DNA from 3 places in the Amycolatopsis ultiminotia genome. Region 2 is predicted to be linked to each of the others. Evidence: riboswitches for the same ligand, from Rfam matches in the RefSeq annotation. Region 2 holds a riboswitch; each other region holds the start of a gene.
The links. A riboswitch is a leader RNA that binds a small molecule or an ion and turns the genes downstream of it on or off. The one in region 2 is predicted to bind S-adenosylmethionine.
Positions count from the first base shown of each region.

Region 1 (4,601 bases), on a different contig from region 2:
TGGAGATCCGCAGCCCGGCCGCGGCGAGCCCGCCGACGACGGTCGGCCCGGTCCAGCCGGGGCTCGGGTGCACCGCGACCCCGATCGGCTTGGACACCACGACGAGGTCGTCGTCCTCGTGCACGATCCGCATGCCCTCGACCGGCTCGGCGACGACCTCCACCGGCCGCTCCGGTTCCGGCAGCGTCACCTCGAGCAGGCCGCCCGCGGACAGCCGGTCGGACTTCCCGGCGGGATGGCCGTCGAGCAGCACCTCGCCTGCCGCGGCCAGATCCGCCACCACGGTGCGCGACAGGCCGAGCAGCTTGGCCAGCCCGGCGTCCACGCGCATCCCGTCGAGCCCGTCCGGAACGGGCAGCATGCGCGCGTTCACGCACTCTCCTTTTTGGTGCGGGTGGAAGTGCCGTCGTAGTCCTTGCCGAGCAGGGACAGCAGCACGATCAGCGCACCGCCGACACAGATCGAGGAGTCGGCGATGTTGAAGATCGCGAAGCCCTCGCCGTTGGGCGCGAAGGCGGAGATGAAGTCGATGACGTGGCCGCGCAGCGGGCCCGGCGCACGGAAGATGCGGTCGGTCAGGTTGCCGAGCGCGCCCGCGAGCACCAGGCCGAGCCCGATCGCCCAGCCGACCGAGCGCAGCCGCCGCGACAGCCATACGATCGCCACCACCACGGCCGCCGCGACCAGCGCGAGCACCCAGGTCATGCCGGTGGCCATGGAGAACGCGGCGCCGGGGTTGCGGATCACCTGCAGGTAGATCAGGCCGCCGAGGACACGCAGCGGCTCCTTGCCCTCAAGGTTGGCCGCCACGAGGTTCTTCGACACCAGGTCGATCACCCACAGCACCACCGCGACCGCGAACACCAGGCCCACCCGGCGCTTGGGCAGCTTCGGCGCGGGCTCCCCGGGCTCGGCGCCCGCCTGCCCGGCCGGGTCCGCGGGCTGCCTGCCGTGGCCGGACCCGGCCGCCGCGCGGCCGGGCGCCACGGCACCGGACACTGCGGGATCAGGCATTGAGCGGCCGGTCCCCGCAGCGCCGGACTCCGCACGATCGGCCCCGGCGAGACCGGCTTCCGCGGAGTCGGGCACCGCGCGATCGGACACAGCGGAGTCGGGCACCGCGCGATCGGACACAGCGGAGTCGGGCACGGCGCGGTCGGACACGGCCGGCTCGGAGACGTCGGATTCGGACGAGGGCTCGGTGCTCACGCCCCCATTGTCCACGTCCGCGTTCGGGCCGGTCCCGGCACTGCCGTCAGGCGCAGAACGGCGGCAGCTCGCGCGGGTCGCCGACCGGCGTCCAGCGGCCGTCGGTCTTCGTGTACTCCCAGCGGGCGCCGCGGGCGATGATCTGCCGCAGCGCGAGCACGAGGCGGTCCACGTGCTCGGCGGTGCTGCCCAGTCCGAGGCTCACGCGCACCGCCTGCTGCCCCTCACCGCCGGTCTCCCGGATGAGCCGCCGCGTGGCAACGTGCGCGCAGAAGGCGCCGTCGCGCACACCGATGCCGTACTCGGCCGACAGCACCGCAGCGAGCCAACCCGGGTCGAAGCCGTCGACGACGAAGCTGACCGTGCCGACGCGGTCGACCGGGGCGTCGAACAGCCGCAGTTCCGCACAGCCGGGCAGACCGGCCAGCCCCTTGCGAAGCCGGTCGAGCAGCTCGGTCTCGTGCTCGCCGACCGCATCCCAGTTCGCGGCCAGCTGTTCGCAGGCCACGCCCAGTGCGTAGACGCCGACGGTGTTCGGCGAGCCGGCTTCGTGCCGCTCCGGTCCGGAGTTCCAGACCACGGCCTCCTCGGTGACCAGCTTCGTCGCGCCGCCGCCGGCGAGGTAGGGCTCCGCGGCGCGCAGCCAGTCACCGCGGCCGATCAGCGCACCCGCACCGAACGGCGCGTAGAGCTTGTGTCCGGACAGCGCCACGTAGTCCACGTCGAGTTCGCGCAGCGAGATCCGCCGGTGCGGGGCGAGTTGTGCGCCGTCCAGCGCCACCCTGGCGCCGTGTTTCCGGGCCACCGCGGCGATTTCGGCGACCGGGAGCAGCTCACCGGTCACATTGGACGCTCCGGTGACCACCACCAGCCGCGGTCCCTGCGGGCACGCCGCGAGTGCTTCGTCCACAACGGACACCGCGGCCAGCCGGGTGCGCGGCAACTGCAGCCGGCGCACGTTCGGGCCCCGCCAGGGCAACAGCGCGGCGTGGTGCTCGGTGTCGAAGACGAGCACGGAAGTCTTGCGTGGCAGCGCTTTTGCCAGCAGGTTGAACGAGTCGGTGGTGTTGCGGGTGAACAGCACGGTGTCGGTGCTGCGGGCGTCCACGAAGCGGCGCAGCACCGCACGGGTGCGCTCGTAGAGCTTGGTGGAAACCTGCGAAGCGAAACCCGCACCCCGGTGCACGCTGGCGTACCAGGGCAGGAATTCGTCGACCGCGGAGCGGACCGCGTCCAGACACGGCGCGCTGGCCGCGTGGTCGAGGTTGGCGTACCCGATGTCGCCGCCGGTGACCAGCGGCACCCGCAGTGCGGCGCCGGCCACGGTGGGCACGGCGGTGACGGGGGTTTCCGTGGACCGGTCGAGTGCGAGAGTCATGACGCTGCCTCCTCGGCATCCGGGGGTCCCCGGCGAGGGGCCCGCGCTTGCCCGCCGCACTGCGCGACCGGCCTGGTCCTCACCCGGGGCACCCCACCGCGGTAGGAGGGTTGCCGGCCAGCAAGCCGGGGCTTCGCGCTGGCACTCATGACCTGAGCAAGACCATAACCGACCACCGCCGCACGAGACCAGTCCCGTCCCGTGATCTGAGACGGCCGTCACCCCGTGTGTCCATAGTGGACACCTTGGTCAGCGGCCGGATTCCCCGCGCCAGCGAGCAAGCCGCCCGGCCCGGTCCACGGCCCGGATGCGCTGCTCCACGGCTTCGCGCACGAGCTGCGTGGTGACCACGAGCAGGTGATCGTTTTCCTGCAGCCTGCTCGTCTTCTGCGGCGTGAACCCGGATCCGTCCCGGACCACCAGGCTCACCGCCGCTCCCGGGGGCAGCCGCAGCTCGGAAAGGTACACGCCGTGCAGCTTCGAGCCCTTCTGGATCCGCACCTGCAGCAGCTCGGCGCCGAGCTCGTCCAGCGGCGCCGCGTCGACCTCGATCTCCTGCGCCTCGGTCGACCCGTCCAGCCGCAGCAGCCGCGCGAGCCGGCCCAACGTCGAGCCCTGCAGCAGGGTGAGCACGATGACGAGCACGAACACCGCGTCCACCAGCCGCTGCGCGCCCGGCACCCCCTCCGACAGCGGGATCATCGCGAGCACGATCGGCACCGCACCACGCAGTCCGGCCCAGGACAGGAAAACCTGGTCCCGCCAGCGGATCCGGAACGGCAGCAGGGACAGCAGCACCGACAGCGGCCGGGCGAGCAGCAGCACCACCGCGGCCGCGACCAGGCCCGGCACCAGCGCCTCGAGCAGCCGGTACGGCGACGCGAACAGCCCGAGCAGCACGAACAGGCCGATCTGGGCGAGCCAGCCCAGCCCTTCGGCGAACGATCGCGTGTCCGCGCGGTGCGGCAGCTTCGAGTTGCCGAGCACCAGCCCGGCGACGTAAGTGGCCAGCAGCCCGGAGGCGTGCGCGAGCTGGCCCGAGGAATAGGCGAGCACGCAGACCGCCACCGTGGCGAGCGGGTACAGACCGGTGGCGGGCAGCGCGGCCCGCCGCAGTGCCTGCGTGCCCAGCCAGCCGAAGGCCAGACCGAGGACCAATCCGGCTGCCAGTTCGTAAATCACCACCAGCGGCAGCGACCAGTCGATGGCTTCCCCGGACGCGAGTACCACCACCGCGATGTAGGCGGGCGCGTCGTTGATCCCGGATTCCAGTTCGAGCGTGCCGCTCAGCCGGCGGCCGACACCTGCCGCACGCAGCACGGAAAACACCGCCGCGGCGTCGGTGGAGGCGAGTACCGCGCCCCACAACAGCGCGAGCCGCCAGTCGAGGCCCAGCAGCCAGTGCAGGGCCGCACCGGTCACCGCGATGCTGACCACCACCGCCACAGTGGACAGCAGGATTCCGGGGCCCATCGAGGCTTTCACCGACTGCCAGCGGGTGGTGAGCCCGCCCTCGGTGAGGATCAGCACCAGTGCGGCGAGACCGAGCGACTGGGTGAGCGCGGGGTTGTCGAAGTGGATGCCGAAGCCGGCTTCGCCGAGCAGTACGCCGATCCCGAGGTACAGCAGCAGGGACGGGAACCCGAGCCGCATGGACACCCGGACTGCGAGCACGGACGAGAGCAGCACCACCCCGCCGATGCCGAGGAGCACGGGAAGTTGGTCCATGTCCGCCTCCCCCTCCCGCGATCCGCAGCACTCAGGATAGTGAGGTGGTCACCGCGCCCGAGCAGGTGCACCCTCCCCGGCCCGCTCCGTCCTATCCGGACAGTCCGCGGCCAGGGCGTTCCCGCGGGGAACTCCGCGACCGGGGTGGCCTGCGGACGGCGCGGGGCCCGAGCGCCCGGACGGCGTCCCGGCGCGCTCGCCGCGGCGCCCGGACCCGGCGCGTCCGGCCCACGCCCGGCCGGCCCACGCCCGGCCGGGCGTCGACGGCACCGGGTCAGGCCTTCGC
Region 1 is NZ_BAAAZN010000015.1:33,510-38,110, forward strand. It holds gene ABD793_RS29425 (RluA family pseudouridine synthase) at 1-373, opposite strand, end outside; gene lspA (signal peptidase II) at 370-888, opposite strand; gene ABD793_RS29435 (aminotransferase class V-fold PLP-dependent enzyme) at 1,256-2,587, opposite strand; SAM riboswitch class IV at 2,626-2,740, opposite strand; gene ABD793_RS29440 (potassium/proton antiporter) at 2,837-4,315, opposite strand; gene ileS (isoleucine--tRNA ligase) at 4,590-4,601, opposite strand, start outside.
Region 1: it holds a riboswitch for S-adenosylmethionine, as region 2 does, so the genes downstream of both, ABD793_RS29435 (aminotransferase class V-fold PLP-dependent enzyme) here and thrC (threonine synthase) in region 2, are expected to answer to the same signal.

Region 2 (4,601 bases):
GGCACCCGCCTGGGCGTGGCAGCAGGTCTCCGGCGAGGCCGCGCGGCACCGGGTTCCCCTGGTGGAGCTGAGCCAAGGCCAACGGCTGGACTGGCCGGGGCTGTCCCTCGACGTGCTCGGACCGCGCTACGTCACCCGGCGGTCACCGGCCCTGCAGGACGGCACGATGATCAACAACAGCTCCGTGGTGCTGCGTGCGGGCACGTCCGCGGGCCGGGTGCTGCTGAGCGGTGACGTCGAGCTCGCCGCGCAGGCGGATTTGCTGGCCGATGGGGTGGATCTGCACGCGGACGTGCTGAAGGTGCCACACCACGGTTCCAAGTACTCGCTGCCTCAGTTCCTGTCCGCAGTGCGCCCACGGGCCGCGTTGATCAGCGTCGGCGAAGGCAACGTGTACGGGCATCCGAGCAAGTCCACAGTGGACGTCCTGGGGACGTTGGGTGCGCTGGTCACCCGAACCGATCTCGACGGCGACACCGCCGTGCTGCCCGGGGATGGCGGACCGGCAGTTGCGCGCCGCGGAGAACCGCGGGGGCCGCCACATTAGTGCCTGAGCCGGATGCGCTGCCCGGACTCGGCGCGCTGGATCCGAACGCGACCACCTGGCTGAGTTGCTGCACCTGGAGCGCGCGAAGAACAGGCCAGCGGCGACCGTGACCGCACAGCTGCAGCGAGGAGGTCCGTCGCCGCGGCATGGCCACGGACCGTCCCGGCGGCGAGCTGGTCTGGCTCGAGCTGGTGGATGACGTCCGCCGGTCCGAGACTGGCCCGGGTCATGCTGTGGCGCGAGATAGACGTCGCCGGGCCGGTCGGTGCATGCCGACGGACTGGGTAGTCTCCTCGCCCAAACTGACCTGGTGCTGGCGAGCGTGAGATGCACGTCGCTCCGGCTGGCCCGGTGCGTGCTGACGGGCGCGGGAGTCACGGCGCCTTGGTCGGTCTGGCGCGCTGGTGGCTGTGAGGCCGGCATCGTTCACGCCGGCCGGCTCGTGGTGGCGGACGCGGAAGCCATTCCGCCCACGTTGGCCCGGGACGCGCTGGTGGGTGCGAGTTCGGCGTCGCCCATACACCTGCCTCGGGCTGGCGGGCGCGACGTCCTCAGCGTCTGTCCGTGCCGGTGCCCGGTGAGCTAGTTGCTGACCGTCGGGATTCCCGCTTCGGCGGACAGTCGGGGGAGCTGGCTCGTGGTGTGTCGCGAGCGGTTCCGCCGGATGTGGCGCAACGCCTGGGCTGTCGTGCCTTCGACCGCGCTGCCGTGCGGGGGACGCCTCGTCGGCAACGTTCGTGGGGCCCGAATTCGGGCCCCACGAACGTCCCGGACGGTTCACGACCGTCTCGGACGGCAAGACCTTGTGTGTCCGGACATCTTGCGAAAGGGGGGCTGTCGAAGGGTCAGTAGCCGAGTGCCTTGGCCACGGCTTCGGCGGACGGTGGCACCGTCGCCTTCGGGCCGACGTGGTTCTCCACCGCGTCGAGGGTCTTGAGGCCGTCACCGGTGATGAGGAGCACGGTCTCCGCGTCCGGGTCGAGTTTGCCTGCTTCGACGAGCTTCTTCGCGGTGGCGACAGTGACGCCGCCCGCCGTTTCGGTGAAGATGCCTTCGGTGCGGGCGAGCAGCCGGATGCCCTCCACGACCTCCTCGTCGGTCACGTCCTCGATCGCACCGCCGGTGCGGTTGACCACGTCGAGCACGTAGGGGCCGTCGGCCGGGTTGCCGATCGCGAGCGAGCGGGCGATGGTGTCCGGTTTCACCGGCTGGACCACGTCGTGTCCGTTGCGGAACGCCGTCGACACCGGGGAACAGCCGGTGGCCTGTGCGCCGAACACCTTGTACGGGCTGGCGTCCACGAGGCCGAGCTGGCCGAGTTCGCGGAAACCCTTGTCCACCTTGGTCAGCTGCGAGCCGGAGGCGATCGGGACCACGATCTGTTCGGGCAGCCGCCAGCCGAGCTGCTCGGCGACCTCGAAGGCGAGGGTCTTCGAGCCCTCGGAGTAGTAGGGGCGGACGTTGACGTTCACGAACGCCCACTTCGGGTGCTCGCCAGCCAGTTCGGTGGCGAGCCGGTTCACGTCGTCGTAGTTGCCGTCGACCGCGACCAGGTCGCCGTCGTAGACCGCAGTGGTGAGGATCTTGGCACGTTCGAGGCTCTTCGGGATCAGCACGACCGACCGCCAGCCGGCGCGGGCCGCCGCGGCGGCCGTCGCGTTGGCAAGGTTGCCGGTCGAGGGACACGCGAGGACCTCGAACCCGAACTCGCGGGCGGCCGCCAGCGCCACGGCGACCACGCGGTCCTTGAACGAATGCGTGGGGTTGCCGGTGTCGTCCTTGACCCACACGCGCTTGACACCGAGAGCCTTGGCGAGCCGATCGGCGCGCACCAGCCGGGTGCCGCCGGGTTCGGTGTTCGGGGTCTGCTCGACCGTCGAGGGAACGGGAAGGAGTTTCTTGTAGCGCCAGATGTTGTTCGGGCCTGCCTCGATGTCCTCGCGGCGCACGCGGCCGAAGTCGTAGGCGACCTCGAGTGGCGACAAGTCCTCGGCGGAGACGAACTCCGGGGCGAGCGGCTGCCGGTGCCCTTCTTCCTTCGACACCAGTTCGACGGCCGGTCCGAGGTCGAGGGTCTTGCTGGTGGAGGTCGTGCCGAGGGCTGCAGTCATCGCGAGGTTCCTTTCCTCATCTGCCCCGCGGGAGCGGGCCGGAATTGGCACCGTGATCGTCAGCTACTCCGCGATCGCGGAGTGACGGGCTGTACGCCGGTTGCCGGGGCTTCGTCGGGCCGTTCCCTCTGCCCCTCTGGATGAGCGGTATTCGGTTGTCGGCGCGCCGCCGTGGGCGCTGCCTCGGCTACACCGTACGACATGGCGATCAGTTCGTGCCATGGAGGCGGGCCAGATCACCGGAGCGGGCGCTCCGGCGTCCGGGTGAGAGGATGGCCGGGTGACCACCGCACCCGCGCCGCTGCACCTCGTCACGGGCGAGGAAGAACTGCTCATCGAACGAGCTGTGCGCGGCGCACTGGACGCCGCGCGGGCCGTGGACCCGACGGCCGACCTCACCCGCGTGCGCGTGTCCGAACTCACACCGCCCGAGCTGGCCGAGATGGTGAGCCCCTCGCTGTTCGCCGAAGGACGGGTGATCGTGCTGGAGTCCGCACAGGACATCTCGCAGGATCTGTCCGACGCCGTGCTCGGTTATCTGAAGGCGCCGGCCGACGGGGTGGTGCTGGTGGTCGTGCACAGCGGCGGGGGGCGCAGCAAGGCGGCCAAGGCGTTGCCGGGCGCGCTGAAGAAAGCGGGCGCGGAGATCACCGAATGCCTCAAGCTCGGCAAACCGGCCGAGCGGGAATCGTTCGTGCGCAACGAAGTCCGCCGCGCGGGTGGCAAAATCGACGCGGCCGGGGTAGTGGCGTTGCTCGACTCCGTCGGCTCCGATCTGCGTGAACTGTCGTCGGCGGCGGCCCAGCTGGTCGCAGACACCGGCGGCGCGGTCGACGAACAGGCAGTGCGGCGTTACCACACCGGACGTGCGGATGTGACCGGATTCGCCGTGGCGGAGAAGGCGGTGGCAGGCGACCGGGCGGCGGCACTGGAATCGCTGCGCTGGGCCATGCAGCTGGGCGTTCCGCACGTGCTGGTGGCCGATGCACTGGCCGACGCGGTGCGCACCATCGCCCGGGTCTCCGCGGCCGGTCGCGGCAATCCGAACCAGATGGCAGGCGAGCTGGGCATGCCACCGTGGAAAATCCGGAAGGCACAGGGCCAGGCGCGCGGTTGGGGCCAGGACGGCCTCGCCGTCGCGATGCGCGTGGTGGCCAGGCTGAACGCCGAAGTGAAGGGCGCCGCCGCCGACGCGGACTACGCCCTGGAACGAGCCGTGTCCGAGGTGGTCACCGCCAAGGGCGACCGCTGAGCCCTGCCCCGCCACCGGCCGCACAGGGTCGCCGAGGCGGCGTGACCGGCCAACGCCGAGAGCGGCGAACGTGACGCGGCCCCGCCGGCACTGAGAGCGCGACGTATCTGGCCCGACTCGCCGACGCCGTCGCCGAACCGACCGCGAACACCCGCGCACAGGTATCGACAACGCCCGGCGAGGCATACAGTCGGCTTCGGTGCGGACGGTGATCATCGAAGCTCACACCGGGCCCGATGTGGCGAGCGCTGGTGCGGACGGTGACGGGTGTAGTGGCCACCGGTGTCGAAGGCGCCCGGTGACCGGTGTGGCGGGCGTTGATGTCGAAGGCGCCTGGCGACCGGTGTGGTGAGCGCTGGCGTCGGTGGCGCCTGGCGCGGGTGTTGGTGCCGAGGGCGGCCTGGTGACCGGTGTGGCGGGCGCTGGTGCGGAAGGCGCCTGGCGACCGGTGTGGTGAGTGCTGGCGTCGGTGGCGCCTGGCACGGGTGTTGGTGCGAAAGGGGGCCTCGTGACCGGTGTGGTGAGTGCTGGGGTGGCCGGGGTGGCAGGCGCTGGTGTGGATGGTGATGAGCGCGGTGCGCGCAGGTGCCGGAGGCACCTGGTGGCGGGTGCGGCGGGCATCGCGGAGGGGCATTGGTGGGTGGAGCGGGTTGCCGGTACCGAGGGTGATTGGCGAGTGCTCGCGTGGCGG
Region 2 is NZ_BAAAZN010000011.1:103,529-108,129, forward strand. It holds gene ABD793_RS24485 (ComEC/Rec2 family competence protein) at 1-547, shown strand, start outside; gene thrC (threonine synthase) at 1,393-2,658, opposite strand; SAM riboswitch class I at 2,672-2,805, opposite strand; gene holA (DNA polymerase III subunit delta) at 2,939-3,910, shown strand.

Region 3 (4,601 bases), on a different contig from region 2:
CGCAGCCGGGGCGAGCAGCTCGACGTGCATGCTTTCGCCCGGATCGCCGCCGCAACCCTCTGACGGACTCCGGACTCCGGACTCCGCAGCACCGAGACGGTCCAGCGACCGCGCCGGGTGGGGTGGTCGGGCCGGAACGGGGATGGGCCCGGGTGGTTTTCGCGCCCGGCGGTAGGCCCGGATGGTTTCCGCGCCCGGCGGTAGGACAGGGTGGTTTTCGCACGCGCCGGTAGGTCTGGGTGGTTTTCGCGCCCGGCGGTAGGCCCGGGTGGTTTTCGCACCCGGTGGCAGGCTCGGGTGGTTTCCGCACGCGCCGGTAGGTCTGGGTGGTTCCCGCGCCCGGCGGTAGGACAGGGTGCTTTCCGCATCGGTGGTAGCGCAAGGTGGTTCCGCAGGTTCCGGCGTCGGTCGTCGGGTGGGCGCTGGGTTCGTCGCTTTGGTGGTGGTCTGCGGTGTTCCGCTTCGCTGTGGTACTCGCCGGCATCCGGAAACGCGGTGACCGGGTGTTCCGGCGCGGGTGGAACCCTTCACCGGGCCGGGCCGAAGATCCGGTCCAGGTGGTAGTCGAGGGTGGCGAGCACCTCGGCGGAGCGCTGGCGTTCGTGCAGCACGTCGAAGCTGAGGCCGGTGATCCCGGAGACCAGCAGGTTCGCCTCGAACCGTGGCTGGACTCCCGGTGCGAGTTCGCCTTGTTCCAGCAGGTGGGTGACCAGGTCTTCGAGCGGTGTGTCGCCGTGCAGGAACACCTTGGCCAGCTCCGGGTCGCTGTGCGAACGGCTGAAGTAGGCGGTGTGCACCCGCAGCGCGAACTCGGTTTCCGGGTCGAGCGGGAGCAGTTCGGCGAGGACGCCGCGCAGCACGCCGCGCACGCTCTGGTCGGCCTGCGCCTCGATCCGTTCCCGCGCCCGTTGCTCGGTGTGGTCGTGCAGATAGCGCAACGCCAGCACGAGCAGGTTGTGCTTGGTTTCGAAGTAGTACTGCACCAGCCGCAGCGAGACGCCCGCCTCGGTGGCCACCTCGCGCATGCTCACCGAATCCAAGCCCCGGTCCGCGGCGATCCGCCACACGGCTTCGGCGATCACGCGGCGCCGCTGGTCGTGGTCCACTCGCTGGGGCACTCCCCGCCTCCGTTCCAGTTATGATACAAGTGTATCTGATACGGTTGTATCAACAAGGAGAAGATATGAACGAGGTCTGGTACCGGGTACTGGAGATCGCGGTGGCGACGGTGGGCATCCGAGCCGGGATAGCCCCGATTTTGTCCCGGTTGTTCGGGGACGGGAATCCGAGTTGGCTCGCCTTCGTGAACTATCTCGGGCAACCGTGGTGCTACCTCGCGGCGGTCGGCGTGCTCGTGGTCTCGGTGGTGGCCGTGGTCGTTCTCGAAGGAATGCGCAAGAAGTCCCTGTCGAACAGCGATTCCTGACTGTCCACAAGAGAGTTCAACGGGCCGCGGCGCGATCCGCGCGGTGGTCGCGAGCGCGCGGCGGAACACTTCGGTGACGGAACTTCCCGCTCCCGGGATTCAGGACGCGTTGTCCCGGCATTCGGCCGCCTCCACTCGTGTGATCTGCACCAACGTGCTTGCGTTCAGCCAGTGGGATCGGCTTTACTCGATGAGTCCATCCCGAGCGACTGAGAGACCTGGCTCGCCGAAGTCGCAGCAACCACCCCCACCGCGGGCAGGTGCTACCGCCAGGACCGATGGAGGCTGTTTCCGATGAAGAGGGTCACCCACCCGCTCCTGCTGACCCGCCGCCGCGTCGTCGACGAAGGTCGCCGCACGGTATGTGCCTGTCAGCGTTCCACGGCCATCGCCTGATCCGCTTTTTCCGCGAGTTCTTGCACCGTCCTGTGTGGACGGCAATTCGATGACGCCCGGCGCGCCCGGAAACGGTGCGGCGCCCTTGCCTGGAGCTCTCTCGTGATCATTGTCGAAAACGTGTCCAAGTCCTTTCCGTTCAACGGCCATCGGGTCGCCGCACTGCGTGACGTGAGCGTCGAGGTGCAGGCCGGCTCCCTGTTCGGGGTGGTCGGCCCCGCGGGCTCCGGCAAGTCCACGCTCGCCCGCTGCATCGCGCTGCAGGAGCGCCCCGACCGTGGCGTGGTGCGGCTCGACGGGCTCAACACCGGAACCCTCGACGGCAGGCGGCTGCGGGAGATCCGCCGTCGTCTCGGTGTCGTCGGCACAAAGCCGGATCTGCTGGCCGAGCGCACCGTCGCAGGCAACATCGCCACTCCGCTGGAGCAGCTGGGTGTCGACGGTCCGCAGCGGCGTAGCCGGGTCGGCTCGCTGCTCGACCTGGTCGGTCTCACCGCGCGGGCCGCGCAGAAGCCGGATGAACTGACCGAAGGTCAGCTCCGCCGCGTCGCCGTGGCCAAGGCCCTCGCCGCGGGACCGGCCGTGCTGCTCGCCGACGATCCGACCGCGGGCATCGCCCCCGAAGACGCCGGCGCGGTGCTCGCCGTGCTCGACCGCGCCCGCGCGGAACTCGGCGTCACGGTGCTGGTGACGACGCCGGACCCGAGCGTCGTCCGCCGCGTGTGCGACGACGTCGCCGTGCTCGACAACGGCGCGGTGGTCGAGCGGGGCACGCTGCTCGACTTGATCGCGTCGCCGGAGAGCTGGACGGCCAAGGCCGTGCTGCCTTCGATCGAGACCAGCCGTGCACAGGTCGCGAAGTACGACAGCTCGGCGGACATCGTCCTGATCGGTTTTGCCTCGGTCGGTGCACTGCTGCCGGAAGCGGCCGCCCGCTTCGACGTCGAACTCGCCACCATCGGCGGCGGTCTGACCCGCATCGGCGACACCCCGGTCGCCCGCTTCCGCGTGGGTGTCCGCGGCGACCGCGCGGACGCTGCACTGTCGTGGATCGCCGACCGCGGCGCCCACGTGACGCAGTCCGTGCCGCAGCTCGCCCGCGGTCCGCAGAGCGTGGCCGCCTGATCCGTTCCGCCCGCGAAAGCCGTCCGGTGTCATCCGGGCGGCTTTCGTCGTGTCGCGGACAATTCGGCCCGGTTCGCCGGTGGTCACGAACCGCAGTGGACCCAGGACGATGCGCAGGTCCGGACAGTCCACCCGACACCGGCTACCACGCGTCCGAAATATTGGGACACGTGTCCCGGGTGGTTCTCGGCGTCCGTGCCGCGGGGATGGGGCTCGCGTGCCGAAGTCCGACGTCCGGGCACGTAGGCTGGACGCGTGCTCGCCGTCGTTCCTCCACCAGTCACCGTCCGGGTTCCGGCCAAGGTCAATCTGCACCTGGCCGTCGGGGACCTGCGGGCGGACGGGTTTCACGAGCTGGTCACTGTGTTCCAGGCGTTGTCGCTGACCGACGAGGTGACCGTCGCGGTCACCGAAGACCGTGGGCTGGAGGTCTACGGCGAAGGTGAGCGCACGGTGCCCACCGACGCCACCAACCTCGCCTGGCGGGCCGCGTGTGCGCTCGCCGGGTACGCCGGGCGGCCGGACGCCGAGGATCCGAACCTGCGGATCGTGCTGCGCAAGGGCATTCCGATGGCGGGCGGCATGGCAGGCGGCAGCGCGGACGCCGCGGCGACGCTCGTCGGGCTCGCCTCGTTGTGGAAGCTCGACGTGACGCGGGACGAGCTGGCCACGATCGCGGGCAAGCTGGGCAGCGACGTGCCGTTCGCGCTCTACGGCGGGACCGCGCTCGGTACCGGCCGCGGCGAGCAGCTCGTACCGGTGCTGGCCCGGCACGTCTTCCACTGGGTGCTCGCGTTCGACGAGAAGGGACTGGCCACGCCGAAGGTGTTCGGCGAACTCGATCGGCTGCGCGCCGAGGGCAAGCCGCCGCGGATCGGTTCGCACACGCCCGTGGTGGAGGCGCTGGCCTCCGGCGATCCCCGGCAGCTCGCCCTGCTGCTCGGCAACGACCTGCAGGCCGCCGCCGTATCGCTGCGGCCGGGCCTGCGCCGCACGCTGCGTGCCGGGGTGAACGCGGGCGCGCTCGCCGGATGCGTGTCCGGGTCCGGGCCGACCTGTGCATTCCTGTGCGCGGACGCGGAAACCGCGGTCGAGGTGGCCGCCGAACTCTCCGGTGCCGGGGTCTGCCGCACGGTACGGGTCGCGCACGGCCCGGTCCCCGGTGCCCGCGTGGTCGGCGGGGACGATTCGCCGCGCAACGCGCCGCCGCGGGTGCACGCGTGAGCGGCAAGTACATGTCCACTGTGGAAAGGATCGGCTGAATCGGATGGCCAACCTGGTCAACCTGGAGTCGGTGAGCAAGTCCTACGGCGTGAAGCCGTTGCTGGACAAGGTCTCCCTCGGGATCGCGCAGGGGCAGCGGATCGGCGTGGTCGGCCTCAACGGCGGCGGCAAGACCACGCTGCTGGAAGTCCTTTCCGGACTGAGTGAGCCGGATTCCGGGCGCGTGAGCCATCTTCGCGACGTGCGGATGGCTGTGGTCACCCAGCGCACCGAACTGCCCGTTGGCAGCACCGTCGGCGACGTGGTGCTGCAGCGTTACGGTGCGGAGCACGAATGGGCCGCCGACGCGCGCGTGCGTTCTATTGTGGACGGTCTGGGGATCACCGCGATCGGACTGGACACGGCCACCGCCAACCTCTCCGGCGGGGAA
Region 3 is NZ_BAAAZN010000021.1:106,941-111,541, forward strand. It holds gene rsmA (16S rRNA (adenine(1518)-N(6)/adenine(1519)-N(6))-dimethyltransferase RsmA) at 1-63, shown strand, start outside; gene ABD793_RS35255 (TetR/AcrR family transcriptional regulator) at 528-1,118, opposite strand; gene ABD793_RS35260 (hypothetical protein) at 1,184-1,426, shown strand; SAM riboswitch class I at 1,620-1,727, shown strand; gene ABD793_RS35265 (methionine ABC transporter ATP-binding protein) at 1,925-2,947, shown strand; gene ABD793_RS35270 (4-(cytidine 5'-diphospho)-2-C-methyl-D-erythritol kinase) at 3,203-4,171, shown strand; gene ABD793_RS35275 (ABC-F family ATP-binding cassette domain-containing protein) at 4,215-4,601, shown strand, end outside.
Region 3: it holds a riboswitch for S-adenosylmethionine, as region 2 does, so the genes downstream of both, ABD793_RS35265 (methionine ABC transporter ATP-binding protein) here and thrC (threonine synthase) in region 2, are expected to answer to the same signal.